Regions from separate parts of the Enterobacter cloacae complex sp. genome, predicted to be linked through region 2. Evidence: predicted binding sites of a transcription regulator. Region 2 holds the regulator's gene; the other holds the start of a gene.
What was found. Region 2 encodes CRP, which controls carbon source genes, mostly activating them, when cyclic AMP is high. Its sites were predicted from a motif close to ATGTGANNNNNNTCACAT; they were not measured.

Region 1 (5,021 bases), 2.3 Mb from region 2:
TGAATAGCTACAGCGCTGATGATGGCTGGGATCCGTACCTGGAACTCACCGCCTCCTATAACTTCCTCGGCGACTGGAACGTGTACGGCACTGGCCGTTATATCCGTCTGAGCGACGAAGTGAAGGACAGCCCGATGGTCGACAAGTCCTGGTCCGGCATCTTCTCCGTGGGTGTGACCTACAAGTTCTGATTTGAACGTTATCTATTAAAACGGGGCGCTTGCGCCCCGTTTGTTTTTGTTATGCCTGACGTTTCACAATCTTGATCGTCTGGCCTAAGCGGGACGGTTTTTCTTCGCTGGTTTTCTGCGGCGCAGTCACACACGCGGTTTCCACACACACGAAGGTTTTGTAACCGTCGTCCGGGATGTCCGCCATGCTGACGGAAAGGGCCGGGCCCGGGTTCCAGCCGACCACGTTGCTGTGGTGATGATGAACCACTTCAATACCGCGGTTCAGCGCGCTGTCGTGGATCACGCTACAGGCTTCCGGGTGCAGGTAAACGCGGTCGGTACGATCCGGGAAGCTCTGCACGCCATCGTCCAGCTTGCCTTCTTTCGCGTTATCCACTTTGTCGATGAAGGTATCGCCCAGTCCGCTCACCTTAACGGCCTGGATGTCGCCTACGTTGAAATAGGTGTGCAGCGCGGAGGTGGTTTCGAATTCGCCGTGCGCTTCCAGCTCAATTTCGCAGGTTTTACCCAGCTTGAAGCGGGCATACAGAGTGAACTCGTGTGGCCACAGGGCGCGTGTTTCATCGTTCGCCTGGAGCTCAAAGGTCAACACCGCGCCGTTATCATCTTCGTTATGCGCCTTCAGCGTCCACTGCTGGTTACGGGCGAAACCGTGAGACGGTAAACCCTGCTGCGCTGACGGGCCAAACCATGGCCAGCAGATCGGTACGCCGCCACGGATCGCCGCCCCTTTTTTGAACGAGGTGGCATCGCTCAGCCACAGGCCTTCTTCTTCGCCTTCTGGTTTCCAGGAGAGCAGGTGGGCGCCATTGAGCGCTACGGAGGCTTTAACGCGCGGATGATCGACGACGATGAGATCGGCACCGTCAATCTGACGGCGGGAGAGCACAGGGGTAAGTTGTTCGACTACCGGAAGTGCAAAAATTTTATTAATCATTAAGCAATCCTCTGTCTAAAAAACAATAAAAAAGGCGACCGAAGTCGCCTTTTAAGATCAAGCACTCATCTCAACTTATTTGGAGATGTGAGCGATCAGGTCAAGTACTTTGTTAGAGTAGCCAGTTTCGTTGTCGTACCAGGAAACCAGTTTCACGAAGTTGTCGTTCAGTGCGATACCTGCTTTAGCATCGAACACGGAAGTGCACACTTCGCCGTTGAAATCGGTAGATACAACGTCGTCTTCGGTGTAACCCAGAACGCCTTTCATTGGGCCTTCGGAAGCAGCTTTGATTGCTTTCTTAATTTCTTCGTAAGAAGCAGCTTTTTCCAGACGAACGGTCAGGTCAACAACGGATACGTTAGGAGTTGGAACGCGGAACGCCATACCAGTCAGTTTGCCATTCAGTTCTGGCAGTACTTTACCTACTGCTTTAGCAGCGCCGGTAGAAGATGGGATGATGTTCTGAGCCGCGCCACGGCCGCCGCGCCAGTCTTTGTGGGACGGGCCATCAACGGTTTTCTGAGTAGCGGTGGTAGCGTGAACGGTAGTCATCAGACCTTCGATGATGCCGAAGTTGTCGTTGATAACTTTAGCCAGCGGTGCCAGGCAGTTGGTGGTGCAGGATGCGTTGGAAACGATGTCCTGGCCAGCGTAAGTTTCGAAGTTTGCACCACGAACGAACATTGGGGTGTTGTCTTTGGATGGACCAGTCAGAACAACTTTTTTCGCGCCCGCAGTGATGTGTTTACGTGCAGTTTCGTCGGTCAGGAAGATACCGGTCGCTTCAGCTACAACGTCAACACCGATTTCGTTCCATTTCAGGTTAGCTGGGTCTTTCTCAGCAGTAACGCGGATGGTTTTGCCGTTAACAACCAGGTGGCCGTCTTTCACTTCAACGGTGCCGTCGAAACGACCGTGAGTTGAGTCGTACTTCAGCATGTACGCCATGTATTCAGCGTCCAGGAGATCGTTGATACCAACGATTTCGATGTCAGAACGTTTCTGAGCAGCACGGAAAACAATACGGCCGATACGGCCAAAACCGTTGATACCTACTTTGATAGTCATATATTCCACCAGCTATTTGTTAGTGAATAAAAGGTTGCCTGTAAAATTACAAAAACCTTACGCAGCGTCAAGCGGAATCGTGTCAATCATTGCGACAAATCAATCCTGTGACTAACGTTTGTGCGACTGACTCGCCTCACTTTCCCTTTGAGCTAGCAACCACATGGGGGCTGCGCCCGGAATTTTAAAGGCCTCACAGGATTAAAATGTGAAATTGATCACAATTGCCCGACCGCCTTTTCGCGACACATAAGTTTAGAACAAAAGTGCACGCGCGGGTGTTAATGTTTTGTTAGAATCTGGGTTAAAAGATGTCTGTTTCAACAGCGAGATGTAAGCATATGTCGAACCAACATAACCCCGACGATCTGAAAAAAAACCTGACAGAGATGCAGTTTTACGTGACGCAAAATCACGGCACAGAACCGCCGTTTACCGGGCGTCTGCTGCACAATAAGCGGGAAGGCGTCTACCATTGCCTGGTGTGTGATGCACCGCTGTTTAACTCCCAGACTAAGTATGATTCTGGCTGCGGCTGGCCGAGCTTTTACGAGCCTGTCAGCGACGATGCGATCCGCTACCTGACGGACTCCTCGCACGGCATGGTGCGTACCGAAATTCGTTGCGGAAACTGTGACGCCCATCTCGGGCACGTTTTTCCGGACGGCCCGCAGCCGACGGGGGAGCGTTTCTGCGTCAATTCGGCGTCAATGAGCTTTACCGATGACGAAAACGGCGACCAGACCAAAGGTTGAAAAAACGATTCAGCAAATTATTCCTTTGAAAGGGAGAGATCGTGAATATTGATGACATGATTGCAGGCATGACCCCGGAGGTGTATCAGCGTCTGGTGACGGCCGTTGAGCTGGGAAAATGGCCGGACGGCGTGGCGCTAACCCCGGAGCAAAAAGAGAACAGTTTGCAGCTGGTGATGCTGTGGCAGGCGCGTAACAATACCGACGCACAGCACATGACCATCGACACGCAAGGCCAGATGGTAATGAAGAGCAAGCGCGAGCTGAAAGAAGAGTTTGGCATTACGCCAAAGCCGATCGCGACGATAAAAATGCAATAACGGTGCAGGTTGATGCCCTCACCCACAGGGAGAGGGCTTGATGTCGTACTACTTATGCGGGATCCCGAGCGACTCCGCCAGCTGCTTCGCTAACTGGTTGTTGTCGTCCGCGCCATACTCCCAGAACATGGCGCCTGCGAGTCCTTTCTCCTTGATGTAATCCGCTTTGATCGCCACGGAACGCGGGTTCTCATAGGAGATCGCAAACAGCGCCTTCCCGTCGGCGGATTTTACCGACAGCCACGGCACCTTCGCCCGATCGTCCCAGTGCTCGGTAAAGCGTTTCTGCGGATCGTTCAACAGCTTGCTGACGATATCATTGTATTTCACATAGGTATCTTTGGTCAGATCGTAGCCAAGCGATTTAAACAGGCCAATTTCCTGCGGACCGAAGTAGGGCTGGGTCACCGGATTGTTTTGCGCGTCCGGTTTGCTCCAGTCGATGCCCGGTTCAACGGCGCGCTTCGGTACGCGACCGTAAAAACCGATCCCGAGGTTCATCTGCTGCGGCTTAAGCCCGGCGGCCAGGTAGTTATTGACTACAAAATCGACGCTGTATTTATCGGCCTCGGCCACCGTTGGCCAGGCGCTGGAGTCATACAGATTGGCGTTGAAATACTGCGTCCCGTACGCCATGTCGTAGGTCATCAGGTTGATGTAGTCGAGCAGGGGGGCAATGGCCTTCACGTCCACCCAGCTTTTCGGGCTTTCCGCATTCGCGCCCACCGCAATCGTGACCAGCTTCTTCTGACCAAACGCGTCACGCAGCTCTTTTAACAGCGCGGTGAAATTATCCCTGTCGGCAGGGTTACTCTCGACCAGCCCCCACGCGCCGTTGACCGGGAATTCCCAGTCGAGATCGATCCCGTCCAGGCCGTATTTTTTGACGATCTCCTGCGCGGAGCGAATAAACACCGCGCGGCTCTCCTGGGTTGCCGCTGCGCCAGAAAAACCGCGCGCTCCCCAGCCGCCCACGGACAGCAGGACTTTCAGGTTCGGGTTTTGTTTACGAAGCTGAGGAATTAACGCCAGGTCGGACGCCACTTTCGGGGATAACCAGATTTGATGCAGCTTCGCCGGATCTTTCAGCGCGGCGTTGGTTTCGTCTTTCTCGTTGTTGTAGACCAGACCAAACGAGTAGTTCAGGTGGGTGATCTGGCGAACGTCGAGTTTATTGATATCGCCACCCGGTCCGGCGGTCACATCGCCACCGCCATTGAAGTACCCACGGACATCAGGGGCGCGGCGTAAGCAACCGACGCGCAAAGCAAGGGTAATGCTGCCAGCAAGGGCAAACGTTTCATATAAGATCCTCTTTGACTAAAAATAACCACGCCACAGAAAAAGGCGTGGCGAAAAAACAGCCTGAAGAGGATAGCATTGCCGCTTCGCCTGTGATGCGAGGGAGTTCACTTTATGGAGATTGGGGGAGAAATGCCGGGTGGCGCTGCGCTTACCCGGCCTACAAAACCAGAGAAAGTAGGCCGGGTAAGGCGAAGCCGCCACCCGGCTAAAAAAGCTTACGCCTGCGTCTCCAGCCAGTCGGCCAGCGTATACAGCGTTGCGCCTTCCGCCGCCATATCCATAAACGCCTGGGCGCTGTCCTGCGGCTGAATATTCACCCCACGACAGCCGTCGGTGATGACATTCACGGTATAGCCCAACTGAAGCGCGTCCAGCACCGTAAACTTCACGCAGTAATCCGTTGCCAGACCCAGCACAATCAGCTCGGTGATCTCATGAT
Region 2 (5,021 bases):
AACCTGCGGGTTAACCAAATCCCGTGATGCGGACGCTGACGCCATGCCACCGACGAAATGGTGTGCATGGTGTTCAGGTGCCCGAGAACACGCTGCAAATGCTGCTCCAGGGTGCTCATCGGGCCGTGGGTAAGTGTTTCCGGCGCTTCCATAATATTTGACTCTCCCGACTCGCCCGGCGCGTCATACTCCAGACGCTGCTGGCAGCGCTGCAACGCAATTTCACACGACTGCAAATAGCGCTGCGCCAGGTCTGGCGTCAGCATGGTGTGCTCGCGCGCCAGCGTGGTCATGGCGTTGATGTGCTCGACGATAAACTGGCTGTGCGTCACCCACAGCTTCATGTCCGCCAGGTAGTGCGCGTTAAAGCCCGGCTCCTGCATGGCCTGGTTCAGGGAGTTGAACAGGGCGTTGTGCGCCTGGTTGACCTTCATGCGCTCGTAGGCCAGCGGGGAAGGCTGCGGGTCGTCGCTCAGGATCAGACGAATGGCCTGCTGATCGGCCTCCAGCGCGTCGTGGGCGTTCTGCCTCAGCAGCCCGCTCTGCCACTGCGGCCACAGCCAGACCATGCCGCCAAAGGCGATCAGACAGCCAATCAGCGTATCGACCAGCCGGGCAATAATAAACTGTTCCCCGTTAAGCGTGAGCAGTTGCAGGGTATACACCGCCGTCACCGTAAAGCCCACCATCGCCCAGCCGTAGTTTTTGCGGATGATCAGATAACTCACCAGGGTAATCGCCAACATACCGGCCAGGGTATAGCCCTCCGGCACGTGAAAGTGCAGCGTCACGCCCGCGATAATCAGCCCCGCCATCGTGCCGCCCGCACGATGCAGAATCCGGACCCGCGTGGCGCCATAGCCGTTCTGGGTAACAAACAGCACGGTCATTAAGATCCAGTAGGGTTTCGGCAGGTGCAGGGCCATTCCCATCAGGCTGGCGATGCTCAGCATCACGCTGATCCGCGCGGCGTTGCGCAGGGCGGAAGACTTCAGTGACAGGTAGCTTTTCAGCGCGGGCAGCAGCGGGAGCCGTTTTTGCTTATCGGCCATCAGGTCGCGGGCATAAAGTGGGCGCTGGGTGCGCAGCACGCGGGCGATGCGGCTGAAATGCCAGGCGGCAAATTGTCCGACCGGGTTATCCGCGTGCTGACGCGCAATCTTCTCCAGCGCGCCGAGCTGTTTATCCATGTTAAAGCGCGTCGGGTAGCGGTGATAGAGAATATCATCAGCCAACACCCGCAGGCGCGCCGCGACGGTCTGCGCGTTCCAGCGGATCACCGCTTCCGCATGGCTGCGCTCCACCAGCTTTTGCACCTCTTCCGGATTATGCAGGCTGACGGAGATATGCTCCTGCAAATCCAGCCCGACCTGGAAGGTACGCAGCAGCCGCTTATATTCATGATTTTTATTGGCGGCAAGCATGTGCAGCTGCTGGTAGCACTGGCTGATCAGATCCACCACTTTTTGCTGCCGCTCCAGCAGCGGCGGCAGGGATTTTTCCGGGTCGGTATGCTGGGTGAGAAGGGTGTATTTTGCTTCGCAGTATTCAGCAAGCTGCACGTAGAGCAGGCTCAGGGATTCACGCAGCGGCTGTTCCCGCCACAGCCAGAACCAGAACCAGTTAAACAGCCCGTACCACAGCGTGCCGAGGGCGTAGATCAGCAATGGCTCCCACACCGGCATATTGCCCGCAAGGCTTAAGGTGAAGATGGCGGCTATCAGCGACGCGGGAAGCAGTCGGGCGTGCAGCGAGCTGATTTCGGCGGTTACGCCGAGCGTCATCGCCAGCACGGTCAGGATCAGCGGCAGCGGTATGTCGCGGGCCAGTAAAAGCTGCACGGCAAGGCTACAGCCGGCAAACAGGCAGCCGCCAATAATCAGGCGTTTGAAAAAGCGTTTATGCGGCGTGTCCAGACCGGCAATGTTGCAGCAGGCGGGCACGAGAGAAAACAGCAACCCCTGCTGAAGATGTCCGAGGAGCAGGCCCACGGCCACGGGGAGACACAACACCAGCGTTTGTCGCAGTGCGTAGTTAACTTCCGGGTGATAGATCAGCCTGCGCCACATGAGGAGTAGAGACAAAAACGGCGTGCCACCCTGCGGCGGCACGCCGTCTGACCGGAATTAACGGGTCCCGTAAACCACGATGGTTTTACCGTGGGCGGAGATCAGGTTCTGGTCTTCCAGCATCTTCAGGATACGGCCCACTGTTTCACGGGAGCAGCCGACGATCTGACCGATTTCCTGGCGGGTAATTTTAATTTGCATACCGTCAGGGTGGGTCATGGCGTCCGGCTGTTTCGCCAGGTTCAGCAGCGTCTGCGCGATACGACCGGTTACGTCCAGGAAAGCAAGGTTACCCACCTTCTCAGAGGTCACTTGCAGACGGCGTGCCATCTGGGAAGAAAGACGCATCAGGATGTCAGGGTTGACCTGAATCAGCTGACGGAATTTCTTGTAAGAAATTTCAGCCACTTCACATGCTGTTTTAGCACGAACCCAGGCGCTACGTTCCTGGCCTTCTTCAAACAGGCCCAGTTCACCGATAAAATCGCCCTGGTTCAGATAAGAAAGGATCATCTCTTTCCCTTCTTCATCTTTGATCAGCACGGCCACCGAGCCTTTAACGATGTAATACAACGTTTCCGCTTTTTCACCCTGGTGAATCAGCGTGCTCTTTGATGGGTACTTATGAATGTGGCAATGAGACAAGAACCATTCGAGAGTCGGGTCTGTTTGCGGTTTGCCAAGCACCATGCGCTGTTATCCTCTGTTATAAGCTGTCACCAGAGTCATAAGATGCATCCGGACTCTGGGGTTGCAATCGAATTCTTACCCATACCCTGGGAAGTCGGCTGTCGTAACGTTTCGCAGCCAGTAAAGTTTGATGTCCTCTGCATACATGTGTAACGTCAATGTATTACTGTAGCATCCAGAGTGTTTTAGCATAGCTTTCGCCGCGTGTCTCCTGGTGTCTCGCTTCAGCATGACGCAGGTCGCCTTCCGTTGCGAGAAATGTAACGTACACGTAATCTGTCATAAAAAATGCAACGTTGGAGTGAGTGAATATGCAAGCGCGTGTGAAATGGGTTGAAGGGTTAACGTTCCTGGGCGAGTCGGCCTCCGGGCACCAGGTTTTGATGGACGGTAACTCCGGTGATAAAGCCCCAAGCCCGATGGAAATGGTGCTGATGGCGGCAGGGGGATGCAGCGCGATCGACGTGGTGTCGATCCTGCAAAAAGGCCGTCATGACGTGACCGATTGTGAAGTGAAGCTGACGTCAGAACGTCGCGAAGAGGCGCCACGCCTGTTCACGCACATCAATCTGCATTTTGTTGTCACCGGGAAAGCGCTGAAAGACGCGGCGGTGTCACGCGCGGTGGATCTCTCAGCGGAGAAGTACTGCTCCGTGGCGTTGATGCTGGAGAAAGCGGTAAACATCACCCATTCGTATGAAGTGGTCGAGGCTTAATTTTTTGGCGGGTGGCGCTTCGCTGACCCGCCCTACAAAAGCATGAACGTAGGCCCGGTAAGCGCAGCGCCACCGGGCAAAAAAATCACGCGATCTGCTTCCCTTCCATCAGCCGCTGCACCAGCGGCGTCATGATCAGCTCCATCGCCAGCCCCATTTTTCCGCCCGGCACCACTAACGTATTCATGTGCGAAATAAACGAGCCTTGCAGCATCGCCAGCAGCCAGGGGTAATCGATGCCTTCCAGGTTGCGGAAGTGGATCACCACAAAGCTTTCGTCCAGCGAGGGAATGCTTTTCGCGGCGAACGGGTTAGAGGTATCCACGGTGGGCACGCGCTGGAAGTTAATGTGGGTGCGGGAGAACTGTGGCGTCAGGAAGTTGATGTAGTCTTCCATGGAGCGCACCACCGAGTCCATCACCGCTTCACGCGAGTGGCCGCGCTCGCTGATGTCGCGCGTCAGCTTCTGGATCCACTCAAGGTTAACAATCGGCACCACCCCCACCAGCAAATCCACGTGGCGCGCCACGTCGTGCTGAGGCGTCACCACGCCGCCGTGCAACCCTTCGTAAAACAGCACGTCAGTCGGTTCCGGCAGCGGCTGCCAAGGCGTGAACGTGCCGGGTACCTGGTTCCAGGGAACGGCTTCATCGTAGGTGTGCAGATACTTGCGGGACTGTCCGGTGCCGCTTTGCCCGTATTCGCGGAAGGTTTGCTCCAGCAGGCCGAAGTCATTCGCCTCTGGACCAAAGTAGCTGATGTGTTTACCCAGATCCCGCGCCTTGCGGATGGCCATGTCCATCTCCGGGCGCGTGTAGCGGTGAAAGCTGTCGCCCTCTACCTCTGCCGCCCGTAAATTCAGCTGTGCGAAGATCTTGCGGAAGGCGAGGCTGGTGGTGGTGGTTCCCGCCCCGCTCGAACCCGTAACGGCAATAACCGGATGTCTGGCAGACATAGCAACTCCCTGACTGGAAAAGTTTTAAGATCAGCCATGAAACGCGTTGCGGGGCATGATATTGACCGTCTCATGCAGTTCGGACCATACCAGCACCACGTCGCCGCTTTTAAGCTGGCGCTTAACATCGTTGACCTTTTGTTCAAGCGAACGTTCATGTTCACCATAATCGGTGCCTTCGCGCAAGACAAAGCTTTCAATCAGATTATCGAGCGTTTCGGGAGAGAGATCCTGCCAGGGAATAATCATTTTTTACCGTCCAGATAAGCCGTTAACCAGTCGGGAATACGCGTCTCAAGCCACATTTTAGGCCGACGCAGCGTGCCGCCAACAAAGCCGACGTGTCCGCCGAACTCGGTAAGCTGATACTGCACGTTGGCCGGCAGATAATCGGGCGCGGGGATCGAGTGATGATCCATAAACGGATCGTCTTTGGCGTGGATAATCAGCGTGGGTTTCGTGATTTGATTCAGTAAAGGCATGGCGCTGCACTGACGGTAATAGTCGATTGCATCGGCAAAGCCGTGAATTTTCGAGGTGATCAAATCATCAAACTCGCGCAGGCGCTTCACGCGTTTAAGCTGTTGCAGC

Region 1: a site for CRP is predicted at 2,409-2,426, ahead of msrB (peptide-methionine (R)-S-oxide reductase MsrB). Genes of this name have one in related genera too.

The regions. Positions count from the first base shown of each region.
Region 1 covers NZ_LT991957.1:3,926,698-3,931,718, forward strand. The annotation lists gene DBR02_RS19325 (MipA/OmpV family protein) at 1-191, shown strand, start outside; gene DBR02_RS19330 (D-hexose-6-phosphate mutarotase) at 241-1,131, opposite strand; gene gapA (glyceraldehyde-3-phosphate dehydrogenase) at 1,207-2,202, opposite strand; gene msrB (peptide-methionine (R)-S-oxide reductase MsrB) at 2,544-2,957, shown strand; gene DBR02_RS19345 (YeaC family protein) at 3,014-3,277, shown strand; partial or broken gene DBR02_RS19350 (glycoside hydrolase family 18 protein) at 3,326-4,581, opposite strand; gene pncA (bifunctional nicotinamidase/pyrazinamidase) at 4,798-5,021, opposite strand, start outside.
Region 2 covers NZ_LT991957.1:1,674,211-1,679,231, reverse strand. The annotation lists gene DBR02_RS08565 (YccS/YhfK family putative transporter) at 1-2,069, opposite strand, end outside; gene crp (cAMP-activated global transcriptional regulator CRP) at 2,127-2,759, opposite strand; gene DBR02_RS08555 (OsmC family protein) at 3,071-3,475, shown strand; gene DBR02_RS08550 (phosphoribulokinase) at 3,561-4,430, opposite strand; gene DBR02_RS08545 (YheU family protein) at 4,461-4,679, opposite strand; gene DBR02_RS08540 (hydrolase) at 4,676-5,021, opposite strand, start outside.